DNA from 3 places in the Ensifer fredii genome. Region 1 is predicted to be linked to each of the others. Evidence: riboswitches for the same ligand, from Rfam matches in the RefSeq annotation. Region 1 holds a riboswitch; each other region holds the start of a gene.

Region 1 (5,815 bases):
ACGCACGCAAATGCGGACGACAAGTTTCTCGAACTCGTCTTCGTTCAGTTCGTGCAGTCTATAATCGCGTGGCAGCATGGAGATAGGAATGCAAACAAAAGTTGAAGATAATTCTAACGGTATCGGACTATCTAAGGCCATTCGTCTTTGCAACGACTGAGCGAAGCCGATGCCGCTAATTCGACCGAACCATCGTGTTTCTTCTCCGCTTAGCATTAGATCACTCCCCATGCCCGAAACCTCCCCCTCCCCGTCATCTCTCTGAGGCCGAGCTCCAAAACGATCCGCCGCGCCGCCTGCGGCGTAACCTCGAGTGTCTTCGCTACCATCCCGGCCGACACCAACGGTTTTGCCATAACGAGCTCGACCAGCTCCGGCAATTTTGAGGATGTCCGCCGCCCCTCAAGCTTTCGGTCCATCATGGTTTTCGCCAGCGTCAGCCGGTCATGCTCTTGCAAGCCAATCTCGGCTGCCGCAAGCAGTGCCTCGGCGATGGCGAGCAACCGAGTTTCGCGATGACGATGCCGGCGCCGATCGACGGGGATGGTTTTCAGGCCGAGATTGATTGCGGCCAGATGCGCGCCCGACGTTATGCCGGCCTGACGCATGATCGAGGCGCAAAACAGCCGGCCGAGCCAAGGGGCGTGCTGAAGCACGGAAAGCTCGTTCCAGGCATCGAGAGCAACAATGGCCTGCAGTATCGCCGGCAGGTCTTCGGCCTGGCGCAGTACGCCGCGCCATTCGTCGAGCCGGGCATCCTCGTCCCAGTCGAGATCGTAGATCATCGGATCTTTATCCTGAGCACTGGCACGGCCGGGCCGTGTGGCACTCTTGATCGCAGCCTCCGACCGGGCGAGCAACGCGTCGATAGCAGCATAGTCGACACCCGGAAGATTTTCCGGATCATCACCATCGTCCCCCTCCCCTTTCGCTTCGTTCGCGGCCGGAGGCAGAATGGTACCGACCGGCTCCGCCGCCTCAGCACCGATCGAGTTGATGTCCGACGTCTGTCGCAAGGTTCGGATACCCTCTGCGGACAACGCCCACCCGGGCAACTGTGCCCCAATGCGCCGGCGGGTTTTTAAAACGTCGCGGGCGATTGTCAGTTCGTGGGTCGGGGTGCGGGTGTCGCGAAAAGCGTCGTGGAGGACGAGGTCTTCGAGATGCACGAGTTCGCCGTCGATCCACAGCGAAGCGCAGGCGTCGGCGAAATTTTGTCGCTCGATCCACCCGCTTCCGACCGGCGAGCGGACGACGCGCTCGTCCAGCCGCGTGAGCGCGACACCGGCGTCGAAAGCCGGCCGCATCAGGTCACTCATGCTGATTTTCGAGATGTCGTAAGCCATTGATTTTATGGTAAACAATTTGCTAAAGGAACTCTATCGAAATATTACGGTTCCTCACATGGTATGATCGCCAGTTGAGCCGATAACCATCGATAAGTATCAAGTATCGATAGTGCGACGGAATGCCCGCACGTCGCACTCGGTTCCTAACCTCCTCTAAACAGTCTTGACGCCGCGGCGATAACAGTGACTATTGGCGTCCATTCACCAGGGGGGTCCCGGCAAGGGGCTGAGATACTGCTAGAGCGCGCAGTGACCCGTTGAACCTGATCCAGTTCATACTGGCGTAGGGACGGTGCAGACGCTTGATGCCAGGATTCCGTATTCCCGCGATCCATCGGCGATGCGTCTTTTCATCCTTCCGGCTTCAGAACTGGGTCTCCAACGCGAAAACTTTGGAGCCTCATGATGAATGTTTTCAAGCCTCTCGCAGCACCCTCGGTCACCCAGGGACCGCTTCCGGCCTCCCGCAAGGTCTACAAGCCGGGCGAGATCCATGCCGGCATCCGCGTGCCGATGCGGGAGATCGCGCTGCATCCGACCTCCGGCGAGCCGCCGGTCACCGTCTATGATGCCTCCGGCCCCTATACCCTCGAGGGCGCCGATATCCATATCGACGAGGGCCTGCCGCGGCTGCGCCGCGACTGGATTCTGGCGCGCGGCGATGTCGAAAGCTATGAGGGCCGTACCGTCAAGGCGGAGGACAACGGCTTTGCATCTGGCGAGCGGCTGACGCCGGAATTCCCCGTCCGCCACCGGCCGCTGAGGGCCAAGCCCGGTCAGGCGATCACCCAGCTTGCCTATGCGCGGGCCGGCATCATCACGCCGGAAATGGAGTTCATCGCCATACGCGAAAACCTCGGCCGCAAGGCCGCCAAGGAGGCGCTCGCCCGCGACGGCGAGAGTTTCGGCGCCGCGGTTCCCGATTTTGTCACCCCGGATTTCGTCCGCCAGGAGGTCGCCAGCGGCCGGGCGATCATCCCCGCCAACATCAACCATCCAGAATCGGAACCGATGATCATCGGCCGCAATTTCCTGGTAAAAATCAACGCCAATATCGGCAACTCCGCCGTCACCTCGTCTATGGCAGAAGAGGTCGAGAAGATGGTCTGGGCAACCCGCTGGGGCGCCGATACGGTCATGGACCTTTCGACCGGCCGCAACATCCACAACATCCGCGAATGGATCATCCGCAATTCGCCGGTACCGATCGGCACGGTGCCGCTCTATCAGGCGCTGGAGAAGGTCGGCGGCATCGCCGAGGATCTCAGTTGGGAGGTCTTCCGCGACACGCTGATCGAGCAGGCCGAGCAGGGTGTCGACTATTTCACCATCCATGCCGGCGTGCGGCTGCACTATATCCCGCTCACCGTCGATCGCGTCACCGGCATCGTCTCGCGCGGCGGCTCGATCATGGCCAAGTGGTGCCTGCACCACCACCGCGAAAGCTTCCTCTACGAGCATTTCGACGAGATCTGCGACATCTGCCGCGCCTATGACGTCTCCTTCTCGCTCGGCGACGGCCTGCGTCCCGGCTCGATCGCCGACGCCAATGACGCGGCGCAGTTCGCGGAACTCGAAACGCTCGGTGAGCTGACGAAGATCGCCTGGGCGAAGGATTGCCAAGTGATGATCGAGGGCCCCGGCCACGTGCCGATGCACAAGATCAAGGAGAACATGGACAAGCAGCTCAAAACCTGCGGCGAGGCCCCCTTCTATACGCTCGGGCCGCTGACGACCGACATCGCGCCCGGCTACGACCACATCACCTCAGGCATCGGCGCGGCGATGATTGGCTGGTTCGGCACCGCCATGCTCTGCTACGTCACGCCGAAGGAGCATTTGGGCCTGCCGGACCGCAACGACGTCAAGGTCGGCGTCATCACCTACAAGATCGCCGCGCACGCCGCCGACCTTGCCAAGGGCCATCCGGCCGCCCGCATCCGCGACGACGCGCTGTCGCGAGCCCGTTTCGAATTCCGCTGGGAAGATCAGTTCAACCTGTCGCTCGATCCGGAAACCGCCCGCAATTTCCACGACGAAACCTTGCCGAAGGAGGCACACAAGGTCGCGCATTTCTGCTCCATGTGCGGCCCGAAATTCTGCTCGATGCGGATTTCCCACGACATCCGCGCCGAGGCGCAGAAGGAGGGGCTCGAGGCCATGGCGGCGAAGTATCGCGAGGGCGGCGACCTCTACATGCCGGTCGGCGAAGGCGCAGCCACGACCGCCGGAGAATGAGATGCACGTGTTGATCAAGGGGGCTGGCGTCGCCGGCCTCACGGCCGCCCATGAACTCGTTGCGCGCGGCGCGGCGGTCATGGTCGCGGAACGAACACATGGCTTTGCGACTGCCGCCTCGTGGTACGCCGGCGGCATGCTCGCCCCCTGGTGCGAGCGGGAAAGCGCCGAGGAGGCCGTTCTTATCCGCGGCGCCGCTGCCGCCGGCTGGTGGGAGGCCGCGCTACCCGCCGGTTCGGTCCATCGCAACGGCACGCTGGTCGTCGCCCCACTGCGCGACGCGGCCGAACTCAGGCGCTTCGCCTCGCGCACCTCCGGCTACCGCTGGATCGGCGCGGAAGAAATCGTAGCGCTGGAGCCGGCGCTCGCCGGGCGGTTTCGCGAGGCGCTGTTCTTTCCTGAGGAAGCGCATCTCGATCCGCGCCGCGCACTTTCAGCTCTCAGACAGGGGCTCGAAGCGCAAGGCGTGGTTTTCAGCGGCGGCGGGATCGAGGAAAGCCGCTTCGACCTGACCATCGACTGCACCGGCGCCGCAAGAATCGGCGAGTTCAAGGGACTGCGCGGCGTTCGCGGCGAAATGCTCTACCTCCAGACCGACGAGGTCAGCCTTTCCCGTCCGGTGCGCCTGCTGCATCCGCGCATTCCGCTCTATATCGTGCCGCGCGGCGGCGGGCTCTTCATGTGCGGGGCGACGATGATCGAAAGCGACGACGACGGCCCGATCACCGCCCGCTCGCTGATGGAGCTCCTGAACGCCGCCTATACGCTGCACCCGGCCCTTGCCGAGGCCCGCCTGGTCGAGACCGGCACCGGCGTGCGACCCGCCTTTGCCGACAACCTGCCGCGCGTCACCCGGCAGAACAACGCCATCACCGTCAACGGCCTCTACCGCCACGGCTTCCTGCTGTCGCCGGCGCTCGCTGAGGAGGTGGCTGCGCTGGCGCTTGGCGCAGAATTGAAGAGAGGAAATGCCCGATGAAGCTGACCATCAACGGCGAGGAGCACGAGCTCCCGGCCGCCACTTTGGCCGAAGCGCTGGCGCTCCTCGAATACGAGGACGACTGGCTCGCGACCGCGGTCAATGGCGAGCTCGTCCACAGGGCCGACCGAGCAAATCACCATCTCAGGGACCGCGACCGGATCGAGGTCCTGTCGCCGATGCAGGGAGGCTGATCATGCCGCAATTCTATGGAACCGAACTGCGCTCGCGGCTGCTGCTCGGCACGGCGCGTTATCCTTCGCCGGCCAGTCTTGCCGAGGCGGTGCGGCGGTCGGGCACCGATATCGTCACGGTCTCGCTTCGCCGCGAGACCGCCGGCGGGCGCTCCGGCGGCGCCTTTTTCGAACTGGTCCGCGAGCTCGGCGTCCGCGTCCTGCCGAACACCGCGGGCTGCCATTCCGTCTCGGAGGCGGTGCTGACCGCGAAGATGGCGCGCGAGGTGTTTTCGACCGACTGGATCAAGCTCGAAGTCATCGGCCACCACGATACGCTGCAGCCGGACGTCTTCGGTCTCGTCGAGGCGGCGCGTATCCTCACCGGCGAGGGGTTCGAGGTGTTCCCCTACACGACCGACGATCTGGTCGTTGCCGAACGGCTGCTCGAGGCCGGCTGCAAGGTGCTGATGCCCTGGTGCGCGCCGATCGGCAGCGCCATGGGTCCGCAGAACCTGCAGGGCTTACGCGCCATGCGCGCCGAATTTCCCGACGTGCCGCTGATCGTCGACGCCGGCATCGGCCGACCCTCGCATGCGGCAACCGTGATGGAACTCGGCTACGACGCGGTGCTCCTCAACACCGCGGTCGCCGGCGCCGCCGACCCGGCTGCCATGGCCGAGGCTTTCGCCAAGGCGATCGAGGCCGGGCATATGGCCTTTCACGCCGGACTGCTGGAGCCGCGCGACATGGCCGTTCCCTCCACCCCCGTCATCGGAAAGGCGGTTTTCTCGTGAAGCTCGACCCGTTCTATCTCATCGTCGACAGCGCCCAATGGATCGAACGGTTGGTCCCGCTCGGCGTCAGGCTGGTGCAGCTCAGGATCAAGGAGCGGAGCGACGAAAACCTTCGCGGCGAGATCCGAAGGGCCAAGGCAATCTGCGCGGTGCATCGGTGCCAGTTGATCGTCAACGATTACTGGCAGTTGGCAATCGAGGAAGGCTGCGACTTCGTCCATCTCGGCCAGGAGGATCTCGCCGATGCCGATCTCGGCGCGATCCGCGCCGCAGGGCTGA
Region 2 (5,815 bases), 630 kb from region 1:
TCCGATGCTAAGAGTGCCCCGCGAAATCACGCGGCTGAAGGCGACCCGTCCGGCGGCGGCGAACTCATAGCTGTAGGAGAGGTCCGTTTTCAGCGGCCTTTGCACCCGGACAGGCCCGATGCAGCGCGTCAGAACTTCGGACAGCTCTTCGGCGTCGCTGCCCAGATATGAGAGTTTCATTCCCTGCCTTTGCCCTTGCATCGTCAGTTTCCCGATGAGAAATCAAGACATCTCGACCCGGCGCATCCTCCCGTTGCGCCCGGCCGCGTTTCTAATGCATGTCGCCCAAAACTGTGCAGCGGTTTTGGGATGACGACATGCACAAAAACAAAGACCTAAAGCGCGCCGCGTGAATACGTTTGAACGCGACGGGCTTTAGCACCTTATGGGTCCATTGCTCTGACACCCGCCGCAGTCCCGCGAGCGACTTGATCGAATAGACGGGCCAACGCGTGCGAGCCACGCAAAGTCGCTGACGTCTCCTCCCGGTTTTGTTAGCGCGCGCTTATGCAACAAGACGGCGGCTTACAAGTAGGAAGATTGAAATTTCCGATTCCTTCCCTTCGAGTGACGCCGCCGCCTCCTACTGCTGCTCAAATGTTGTGCGGAGTGCCGCGCGAAGTGGCAGAGTCCCCTGAAGTTCGATGCTGCTCCTAAGACTGGAATCCTACCGTCCTCGCTTCCGCAGGGAACAGTTAATTCGCGGTAATCTTCAGCCGCCCTTGAGATCGGAAGTTCTAGATCGGACGGGGGAGTTCTCTCTTCCAGGATGTTAAGAGATGCTCGAAGAGCGGGGTTATCCGCCGCGCTGGATCAAGGCGTCGGGATACTGGATCCTGGGTCAGGCCACGAGAAGTTCGACGAGGCTTAGGCCGCATCGAAATTTCCACGTGCCGTAGCTCATCCGCCGGTTTGTCATGGATCGTCCTTAATACTGCCACGACCGGTGCGGGAGACGGAGCACGGATTCACTTCGTCGTGAGTTTTAGGTGAAGGTAATGACTTCGGCGCCCGTTCGCCCTAGGTCGAGGCGATGATCAGATCTCTGGCCGTCGTTCTATTGCTCTTGCTGCCGCTTGCCTCCAGCGCAGCCGCGGAGTCTCCTGCCGTTCCCGATCTGGTGAAGGGGCTTGCCGATCGGGAAGAGCTGAAGCCGCTGAAGACCGTCATAGTCGCGCGTGACGGTGAGACAATCGCCGAGCAGGGCTATCGCGGCCACTCTCCGGGCGAATCGACCAATATCAAGTCCGCGTCGAAGTCGATCATATCGGCCCTGGTCGGGATCGCGATCGACAAGGGCCTCCTGGACGGTCCTGAACAGAAGATCGCACCGCTGCTGAAGGAGGATCTGCCCTCGCCGGCGGATCCGCGGATCAATGATATCACCATCGGCAACCTGCTTTCCATGCAGGCCGGACTTGGCCGGCTGTCGGGGCCGAATTACGGCCGTTGGGTATCGAGCCGCAATTGGGTTCGCTTCGCGCTCTCGCAGCCTTTCGCCGACGAGCCTGGCGGCCGGATGCTCTATTCGACAGCCTCGACGCACCTGCTTTCGGCGATCCTCACCAAGGCCGGCGGCAAGTCGACGCTCGCGCTCGCGCGCGATTGGCTCGGTCCGCTTCAGGGTTTCAGGATCGGTGCCTGGGAACGCGATCCCCAGGGCATTTATCTCGGCGGTAATCAGATGGCGATGAGCGCAAGATCGTTGCTTGCCTTCGGAGAACTATACCGCAAGGGCGGCCGGGCGTCCGACGGACGGCAGATCGTTCCGGCGGACTGGATCGATCTTTCGTGGCAGCCCCACACGAACTCCTATTTCTCCGGCGACGCCTATGGCTATGGCTGGTTCACCCGCCGGATCGGCGGCGAGACGGTCCATTTCGCCTGGGGCTATGGCGGCCAGATGCTCTACATCGTCCCGGCGCTGAAGCTCACCGTGGTCATGACCTCCGAGGAGAGCGGCCCGTCGGCGCGCAACGGCTACCGCGACGCGTTGCATCGCGTCCTGGCGGAAATCGTCAGCGCAGTGAAAGCGGATTGAGTTGGGGAGGACTATCGAAGCCGCGAAAGGCTAAACGAGCCCTTCGCGGCTGTTGGTCGTTACGCGCTGCCCAGGGCCTCATGCCGTCGGCTGCTTCGTCTTCCTGAGATAGGGAAGAACGGTGTCGAAGGAGCCGAAGCGCTGGATGGCGTCCTCGTTCGATACTGCGGCCGTGATGATGACATCTTCGCCCTGCTTCCAGTTTGCCGGCGTTGCGACCTGATGCTTGGCGGTGAGCTGGATGGAATCGATGGCGCGCAGGATCTCGTTGAAGTTGCGGCCGGTGGTCATCGGATAGGTGAGGATCAGCTTGATCTTCTTGTCGGGTCCGATGACATAGACCGAGCGCACGGTGGCGTTGTCGGCGGGCGTGCGGCCCTCGGACGTGTCGCCGACGCCGGCGGGCAGCATGTCGTAGAGCTTGGCCACCTTCAGATCCCGGTCGCCGATCAGCGGATATTCGACGTCGAAGCCGGTCGCGACCTTGATGTCGTTCTTCCACTTGGCGTGGCTGTCGACGGGATCGACCGAAATGCCGATGATCTTGACGCCGCGCTTGCGAAACTCGCCTTCGATCCCGGCCATGGCGCCGAGTTCGGTGGTGCAGACGGGCGTGAAATTCTTCGGATGCGAGAAGAGCACCGCCCAGCCATCGCCGATCCATTCATGGAAATTGACGGTGCCTTGTGTCGTCTCGGCGGTGAAATCGGGGGCGGTGTCGTTGATGCGGAGGCTCATGGCTTGCTCCTTTCGGGTCGACGGGAATGGGCCCAAGAATAGCGCAATCAACGGAGTTTTCGAGGACGAAACGCGCCGTCGCGACGCGCAGGAGAAACGTCTGCAGCGTGTTTCTGCCGCTTCAGAGAAAAATCTTCCATCGGCAGATGGCGGGTCCGCAAGCAGTCGCTCGCAGGTGGCAGCGTTGACACTGCCGCATGCTTGCCGCATAGAATGTCGGCATTCCGAGGGGAGCGCCGAGCGGCGCTGAGACGGCGGTGAGCCGGACCCTTGAACCTGATCCGGGTCATGCCGGCGTAGGAACGGAAAGAGGCTACCCTCCGCCACGTCTTCGCCTTCACCTGGGTCTCCGTGATTTTTCACCAGGAGATCGACCAATGCAGCCTCATGCGCCCGTGCCGCCGATCGCGCTCACCATTGCCGGATCGGATTCGGGCGGCGGGGCCGGTATCCAGGCGGATATCAAGACTTTTTCGGCCCTCGGCGTCTACGGCGCCAGCGTCGTGACGGCGATTACCGCGCAGAATACGAAGGGCGTCACCGCCGTCGAGGACGTCTCGCCGGAGATTGTCGCAGCGCAGATAGACGCGCTTTTTTCCGATCTCGACGTGAAGTCGATCAAGATCGGTATGGTCTCGCGCCGGGAAACGATCATCGCCATCGCCGAAGGCTTGCGCCGCTTCGAGAGGCGCGCTGTTGTCGACCCGGTCATGGTCGCAACCTCCGGCGATCCGTTGTTGCAGCCGGATGCGATGGCCGCGCTCACGCATGAGCTTCTACCCTTGGCAATCGTCGTCACACCCAATCTGCCGGAGGCGGCACTTCTCACCGGCCGCCCGGTTGCAGAGGACGACGCCGAGATGACCCGCCAAGCCGAGGCCCTCATGACGTCGGGCGCCCGCTCGGTGTTGATCAAGGGAGGGCATCGGAGAGGCAGCGACGCGACCGACCTCTTCTTCGACGGCGATCGGCTCGTCCGCTTCCCGGCGCGGCGCATCGAAACACGCAACGATCACGGGACCGGCTGCACGCTTTCGGCCGCCATCGCCGCCGGTCTTGCCAAGGGACAGCCGCTCGCCGAGGCGGTGGGCGCCGCGAAGGCCTATCTGCACGCGGCGATTTCCGCCGCCGACCGGCTGAAGGTCGGAGGGGGCCGGGGACCGGTCCACCATTTCCACGAATGGTGGGGGCGCTGAGGCGGATTCATATTAGGCGGGATTGCCGCCACGCCCACCGGCAATTGCAGCAGCTATAGGCGAACCCATTCAGGGCCGCCTATAGCACCGCGCAGGAGTTCGCGGTCAGGCGGCCGTGTGCCGGCTCGTGACGCCTTCCTCGATATAGTACTTGCCGTAGCGGTGCCGATATTTCTCCGCACCGCCGAAGTCGCTGTATTTCTCGAGTTCGTCCATGTCGGTCTTGTTGAGGATCACGCCCAGGACCTTTGCATCGATCTGCGGCTCGGAATTCAAGAGGTCCCGAACGAGCCTCGAGGGCGTGCGGCCCCATTCTACCACGAAGAGGACGCCGTCTGCGAGCGGCGTGAAGGCCTTCGCGTCGACCACGGGAGCAAGCGCGGCGAGATCGACCACGACGTAGTCGAAGGAATTGCGGGCATTCTCGATGAGCCCCGCCATCGCCTGGGAGGCGAGCAGTTCGTTGCTCTGATGCCTGCGATCCGACGCTCCGCCGCCGGCCGGCAGGATCGCAAGCTTTGTACGCTGATCCACCTTGATGCCGGCGGGCCAGGTCGCTTCTCCCGTCAGCGTCTCGACCAGCCCCGTGCGCGGAGCCGGCGTGATCATCTGGGTGAGACCGGGCTTGCGGATGTCGGCGTCGATCAACAGTGTCCGCTTGCCGCTCGAGGCCAGCAGCGCCGCGAAATTGGCCGCGACGATCGACTTGCCCTCGTCCGGAAGGGCCGAGACGATCGCGATGACGCGGCTCTCGTTTCCGGGCAGCATATGGTCGCAGGCGAGCTTGGCATTCCGGAATGTCTCCGCGAAGGCGGAGCGCGGCGCATCGAGCACGATCCGCGAAAGGCGTTGGAATGGCGTGGCGCCCTCCGAAGGGTCGTGCGGTTGTCGGTCCGATCCGAAACGGGCACGCACGAGCTGCGTCGTTTTCTTCGTCCGCGAGCCGATCAGCGGAACGTAGCCGAGCGATCGGTGGCCGAGCATGGAGCGCACCTCGCCTTCAAGCCGGAAGGTTCTTTCGCGGAATTCGAGGAATGCGGCATAGGCGCCGCCGAACATCAGGCCGAGCACGGCCGAAAGCGCCAAGGTCATGGTCTTCTTCGGGCTCGACGGCGCCGTCGGGACGCCGGCTTCGGAAATGACGCGCGCCTTGGCGATCGGGAAGGACTGTTGCTGCGTTGCCTGTTCGTAGCGGCCGAGATAGGATTCGTAGAGCGTCTTCAGCGCCGCGGCCTTCTGCTCGAGGACGCGCAACTGCACCAGCGACTTGCTGGCGTCGGAATTCTTGCCGGCGATCCCCTCGATGCTCTTGCGCAGCGAGGCCTCGCGCGAGCGGGCGACTTCGAACTCGTTCTTGTAGCTTGCCGTCAGCTGCTGCAGTTCCTGATAGATCTGCCGGCCGATGTCCTCCTTCTCGGCCCGAAGCGAAACCGCCTGCGGATGGTCCTCGCCGAAATTCTGCGCCACCTCCTGCTCCCGCTTGCCGATGCCGAGATAGCGGGTGCGCAGGTCCCGGATCACCGAATTGTCACCCTCCTTGGGGGAGATGGTGGCATTGTTGACGGCGGCCTCCGGCCCCTGGTCGATGATCGACTTGAACTGTTCGTAGCGCGCCGAGGCACTGGCCGTATCCGCCTGCGCGACGATCAGCTGACTGTTGAGATCGGCGAGCTGCTGTTCGGACATCAGTTCGCCGCGCGCCGCGGTCAGGCCGTTCTCGCTGCGGAACTGCTCGACCTCGAGGGCGGCCGCCTGCGAGCGCTGCCGCAGATCGTCAAGCCGCTCCTGCAGCCAGACCGAAGCCCGTTCCGTCGCTTCGAAATTGGCGTTCAGCTGGTCG
Region 3 (5,815 bases), on a different replicon from region 1:
AGGTAGGGTCGCGAGATCCTGCGAACCGAAGAGGGCAACGGCGCCGAGATCGCCGAGCGACAGCGCGAGCCCGAAGGAGAGCGCCATCAGGAGCGGCTTGCGTAGCGCCGGCCAATCGATCCATCGCAGGCGATGGAAGCCGCGGATGCCGAGGCTGGCGGCAAGGCGCTCCGTTCGCGCGGCATGGGTCGCCATGGCCGGGGCCAGGACCCGGTGTACGAAGGGAAGCGCCATCAGCGCATTGATCGCGATCACGACGAAGGGAGCGAAACGCGCAACATCGCCGAAGGGGCGCAGGAGGAGGAACCAGCCGGCGCCGAGCACGACGGGCGGCGCGAGCAGGATGAAGGAAGTGCTGGCACCGATCGTGCCGGCAAACAGACGGGCGGGCATACCGCGGCGGCGCCTTCCGAGGAGCAGCCGTTGCGCCCGGGTCATCAGACCGGCCATCGCGACCGAAATGGCGGCGGAGGGAAGGGCGATGGCGGCGCTGGTGATTAGCGCCCGACGGAATGCCGGCTCGCTGACGAGGCGGGCGAGATCGGCCTGCAATCCCGACGCTGCGATGGCGATGAAGGGCAAGCCGACGAAGACGAGGGCGAGCGCCAGCCAGATGCCGTCGGCAACGCGCGAAAGGCCACTCAGGCCGTCGAACCGCCGGGCTGCCCGCCCGCTCGTCTGGCCTTCTTCGGGGGGCGGAGCGAGAAATCTTAGGGCGATCAGCAGCGCGCCCGTCAGCGCGACCTGAAGGCCGGAAAGGGCGATCGCCCGGGGCGGGTCGAAATCGAAGCGCAGCGCCTGGTAGATCGCCACCTCGATCGTGCTCTGGGCCGGGCCGCCGCCGAGCGTCAGCACCAGCGTGAAGCTGGTGGCGCAGAGCATGAAGACGAGGCCGGCAATGCCCGGCAGCAATCCCCGGATCGCCGGCCATTCGATGAAGCGGAAGATCGCTAACGACCCCATGCCGAGATTGGCGGAGCTGCGCCAATATTCGCCGGGAATGCGCTCGAGTCCGGCAAGCATCAGCCGGGCGGCAAGCGGCATGTTGAAGAAGACATGGGCAAGCAGGATGCCGAACAGGCCATAGACGCTGATCGGCTGCTGGCCCATTGCCGAGAGAACGTGGTTCAGAATGCCCTGCCGGCCCCAGACCTCGATCAGGCCGAGCGCCGCGACGAGCGCCGGCAGGCCGAGCGGCAGGGCCATCAGCCGCAGCATCCAGATCCGGCAGGGGAAGGACGCCTGCCGCGCCAATGCGCGTGCCACGGGAATGGCGAAGAGGATCGACAGGGCCGTCGAGAGGCCCGCCTGCAGCAGCGTGAAGCGCGTGACGCGCCAGATATAGGCGTCGAACAGGCCGTCGGCGTTGCTCTCGCCCGTCTGCGTGATGAGGGCCATTCCCGCCATGCCGACAAAAAGCAGGATGCCGCCGAGGCAGAAAGCCGCGGCGGCGATCGTCATCCTGCTCTCGGTGCTGTCGAACAAGCCGGCCTCAGTTCTCGCTCATCGCCGCCAGCCATTCGTCGATCCAGGCCTTGCGGTTGGCCGCGACCTCCTCCGAGGGCAGCAGCAAGGTCTTTTCGGGATTGACGAGTTTGCCAAAGGCTTCCGGCAGCGGCTCCTTGGTGGTGCCGACCGGCATCATCCAGTTGGTGGTCGGAATGATCGACTGGAATTCCGGACCGGTCATGAAGGCCAGGAACTGGCGGGCGAGTTCCGGCTCCTTGGCGTTCTTCGTCGCGCCGGCCACTTCGATCTGGATGTAGTGACCCTCGGCGAAGGCTGCTGCCTGATAGCGATCCGTGTTTTCCGCCACCATGTGATAGGCGGGGGAGGTGGTGTAGGAAAGCACCATCGGTGCCTCGCCCTTGGTGAACAGGCCATAGGCTTCCGACCAGCCGGGGGTCACCGTCAGCACGCGATCCTTGAGCTTGGCCCAAGCCTCGCCGGCCTTGTCGCCATAGACCGATTTCACCCAGAGCAGCAGGCCGAGGCCGGGCGTCGAGGTGCGCGGGTCTTCGATGACGATCTTTTGCGCAGGATCGCCCTCGACCAGCTCCTTGAGGCTCTTCGGCGGGCTCTTCAGGGTCTCGGTGTCGTAGACCACGGCGAAGTGGCCGAAGTCATAGGGCACGAAGGTATCGTCGGAAAAATCGCCGGGAACCTTGAGGCCTTTTGTGTCGAGGCCGTGCGGGGCGAAATAGCCGGTGGCCTTGGCCTCGGCGACGAGGTTGGTATCGAGGCCGAGAACGATGTCGGCCTTCGAACCCTCGCCTTCCAGCTTCAACCGCGTCAGGAGCTCGACGCCGTCGGCAACGCCGACATAATTCACCTTGCAGTCGCAGGTCTTGCCGAAGGTTTCGGCGACCTTGGCGCCAGGACCCCATTCGGTGATGAAGCTCTCATAGGTGTAGATAGTCAGCGTCTTTTCGGCAGCTGCGGCGCTCGCGGAAAATGCCGCGATGGCCACGGTGGCGATAGCCAGCCGGCCAAGGATCTTGCGATGGAGTGAACTGGACATCTGGGCACTTCTCCCTGTTGTTGATGTTGCACGGGAAAAGCGCGTATCGGTCCGATCGCTTCTAATCCCTCCGCCGGTACGAGCCGGATCAGGTTCCGCGGGTTGGCTCGAAGCCTCTCAGCCATTGAATCCGCGAGCGGTTCCAGGCACCCCGTTAGAGCAACCAAGATTTAGCTTCGGGCGGCAGCCAAGGCAAGCGGAGTTTCGGCCGGAGCATTGGCCCTTGGCGCTGCCTGCGCTATTAAGAGGCCCGAAGCCTGCAAGGCTTTGAAATTCAAACAACGGCGGCGGCGTTTTGTTCGCCAAGCGAGGCCATTTCATGCCGGATATGCTCGTTCGCCTCTATGCTTTGCCCGAGGATCGCGCGTCCCGGCTCGGCCCCGACGTTGCCATTCGGCGCGCCCTGGCGCCCGAGCGCAGGATCGTCGTCTCCTGGATCGAGGAGCGCTTCGGCACCCTTTGGGCGGGCGAGGCGGAAGCGGCCTTCTCCTCGACGCCGACGCGGATCCATCTCGCGCTCTGCAAGGGCGAGCTTGCCGGCTTTGCCTGCCATGACGTGACGGCGCTCGGCTTCTTCGGTCCGACGGGCGTCGACAAAACATTGCGCGGCCGCGGCATCGGCGAGGCTTTGCTCTTCGAGAGCCTCTCCGCCATGCGCGCCGCCGGCTATGCCTATGCGATCATCGGCGGCGTCGGCCCGGCCGAATTTTACGCGCGCGCCGTCGGCGCGGTGGAGATTCCCGATTCGACGCCCGGCCTCTATGCCGACATGCTGTTGCCAGAGGAAAGCGGAAGTTGATCCAAGCAGTCCTGTTGGCCAAACGGCCCGAAGAGGCGTTCTACCCTTTTCCTTCGCTGCCGCTTTGCGCTATGGGCTTCTGCCATGACCCGATCGACCTTCACCATTCTTCTCGGCGGCGCGCTCAGCTTGACGGAGCGGCTGACGGCGCAGCTTTCCGGCAGCCGGTTCATCGCGGCGGACGGCGGCATGCGCCACGCGAAGACCCTCGGCATCGTCCCGGATCTCTGGGTCGGCGATTTCGATTCGACCGACGAAACGCTGCTGGCGGCATTCGCCCAAGTCCCGCGGGAAAACTATCCCGCCGCCAAGAACGCCACCGATGGCGAGATCGCGGTCGAGGCCGCGCTTGCGCGCGGTGCGACCACGCTGATCTTCGCCGGCGCGCTCGGCGGCACCCGCAGCGACCATGCCTTCCTGCATCTCTTGCAACTCGCGGCGCTTGCGGAAGAGGGCCACGATGCGTTCATGACCTCGGGCGAGGAGGAGGCCTATCCGCTGATGCCGGGCACCCGTGAGATCGACCTGCCGAAGGGCAGCCTGTTTTCGGTCCTCGGATTCACCGAGCTTTCCGGACTGTCGATCGAAAACGTCCGCTATCCGCTCGACGGCTTCGCGCTTTCCTTCGGATCGTCCCGGACCATTTCCAACGTCGCGGAAGGTCCGGTCCGCTTCTTCCTGAAATCCGGCCGGGCCGTGGTCCTCGCCCGCCCCTACGATCTTTCCGGAGCCTGACGCCTTGGCGCCCCCCATCCTCAAGCTTGACGACATCTTCCTGACCTTCGGCGGCACGCCGCTTCTCGCCGGCGCCAATCTGCAGGTCGAGCCCGGCGACCGCATCTGCCTCGTCGGCCGAAACGGATCCGGCAAGTCGACGCTGATGAAAATCGCCGCGGGCCTCGCCGAGGCGCAGTCCGGAGAGGTTTTCCGGCACCCGTCGGTGACAATCCGCTATCTGCACCAGGCGCCGGATTTCGACGGCTTCGATACGGTGCAGGCCTATGCGGAGGCGGGGCTGGGACCCGGCGACGATCACTACCGCGTCACTTACCTGTTGCAGCATCTGGGGCTGACCGGCGAGGAAGACCCGAAGCGCCTCTCCGGCGGCGAGGCGCGGCGCGCCGCGCTTGCCCGTGTGCTCGCGCCGGAGCCCGACATCCTGCTTCTCGACGAGCCGACCAACCATCTCGACCTGCCGACGATCGAGTGGCTCGAAGACGAGCTCAGCCGCAGCCGCTCGGCACTCGTCTTGATCTCGCACGACCGGCGCTTTCTCGAAAAAGTCTCGACCGCCACCGTCTGGCTCGATCGCGGCCAGTCGCGCCGGCTCGACCGCGGCTTCGCCCATTTCGAAGCCTGGCGCGACGAGGTACTGGAGGCGGAGGAGCTCGAACAGCACAAGCTCGGCAAGGCGATCGAGCGCGAGGAGCACTGGCTGCGCTACGGCGTCACGGCGCGGCGCAAGCGCAACATGCGCCGCCTCGGCGAGCTGCAGGACATGCGGGCGCGCCACCGCGGCCAAAAGGGGCCGCAGGGGACGATCCAGGCGACCGTCGCCGATGCCAGGGAATCCGGCAAGCTGGTCATCGAGGCGGACAAGATCACCAAGGCCTATAGCGAGCGCACGATCGTCGCGCCCTTTTCGATCCGCGTCCATCGCGGCGACCGCATCGGCCTGGTCGGCCCGAACGGCGCCGGCAAGACGACGCTGCTGAAGCTCCTGACCGGACAGATCGAGCCGGATTCCGGCAGGGTAAAGCTCGGGACCAATCTGGAGATGGCGACGCTCGACCAGAAGCGCGAGGATCTGAACTTCGACGAGACGCTGGCGCACTACCTGACCGACGGACGCGGCGAGACGCTTCTCGTCAACGGCGAGCAGCGCCACGTCACCGGCTACATGAAGGAATTCCTCTTCCAGCCGGAACAGGCGCGCACGCCGATCAGCGAACTTTCCGGCGGCGAGAGGGCGCGGCTGATCCTCGCCCGCATCCTGGCGAGCGCCACCAACCTGCTGATCCTCGACGAGCCGACCAACGATCTCGACATCGAGACGCTCGACCTGCTGCAGGAAATCGTCGCCGGCTTCGCCGGAACGGTGATCCTCGTCAGCCACGACCGCGATTTCCTCGACCGCACCGTGACCTCGACCATAGCGCCGGCCAATCCGGAGGCGCCGGACGGCCGCTGGATCGAATATGCCGGCGGCTATTCCGACATGATGGCGCAGCGCCGTGGCGCGATCGAGGAGCGGCGCCGGGCCGAAAAGGCCGAGAAGACCAAGCCGAGCGAAACGGCAGCCGAAGCGGTCGAACCGCAGAAGGCCAAGGGCAAGCTCTCCTACAAGCAGAAATTCGCGCTGGAGAACCTGCCGAAGGAGATCGCCAGCACCGAGGCCGAAATCGCCAAACGCGAAGAGAAGATGCACGATCCGGCGCTCTTTTCCCGCGATCCGGAAGGCTTCGCCAAGCTCGCCGCCGAGCTCGAAAAGCTGA

The links. A riboswitch is a leader RNA that binds a small molecule or an ion and turns the genes downstream of it on or off. The one in region 1 is predicted to bind thiamine pyrophosphate.
Region 2: another riboswitch for thiamine pyrophosphate. It lies ahead of thiD (bifunctional hydroxymethylpyrimidine kinase/phosphomethylpyrimidine kinase); the one in region 1 lies ahead of thiC (phosphomethylpyrimidine synthase ThiC).
Region 3: another riboswitch for thiamine pyrophosphate. It lies ahead of thiB (thiamine ABC transporter substrate binding subunit); the one in region 1 lies ahead of thiC (phosphomethylpyrimidine synthase ThiC).

What each region holds. Positions count from the first base shown of each region.
Region 1 covers NZ_CP024310.1:94,462-100,276, reverse strand. The annotation lists gene NXT3_RS24075 (ABC-three component system protein) at 1-231, opposite strand, end outside; gene NXT3_RS24070 (RHE_PE00001 family protein) at 216-1,346, opposite strand; TPP riboswitch at 1,546-1,657, shown strand; gene thiC (phosphomethylpyrimidine synthase ThiC) at 1,755-3,587, shown strand; gene thiO (glycine oxidase ThiO) at 3,589-4,566, shown strand; gene thiS (sulfur carrier protein ThiS) at 4,563-4,760, shown strand; gene NXT3_RS24050 (thiazole synthase) at 4,763-5,536, shown strand; gene NXT3_RS24045 (thiamine phosphate synthase) at 5,533-5,815, shown strand, end outside.
Region 2 covers NZ_CP024310.1:723,268-729,082, forward strand. The annotation lists gene NXT3_RS27165 (helix-turn-helix transcriptional regulator) at 1-180, opposite strand, end outside; gene NXT3_RS27170 (serine hydrolase domain-containing protein) at 1,034-2,041, shown strand; gene NXT3_RS27175 (peroxiredoxin) at 2,120-2,779, opposite strand; TPP riboswitch at 2,997-3,099, shown strand; gene thiD (bifunctional hydroxymethylpyrimidine kinase/phosphomethylpyrimidine kinase) at 3,157-3,975, shown strand; gene NXT3_RS27185 (succinoglycan biosynthesis protein ExoP) at 4,081-5,815, opposite strand, start outside.
Region 3 covers NZ_CP024307.1:3,844,448-3,850,262, reverse strand. The annotation lists gene thiP (thiamine/thiamine pyrophosphate ABC transporter permease ThiP) at 1-1,461, opposite strand, end outside; gene thiB (thiamine ABC transporter substrate binding subunit) at 1,493-2,521, opposite strand; TPP riboswitch at 2,570-2,685, opposite strand; gene NXT3_RS18915 (GNAT family N-acetyltransferase) at 2,841-3,320, shown strand; gene NXT3_RS18910 (thiamine diphosphokinase) at 3,405-4,055, shown strand; gene NXT3_RS18905 (ABC-F family ATP-binding cassette domain-containing protein) at 4,060-5,815, shown strand, end outside.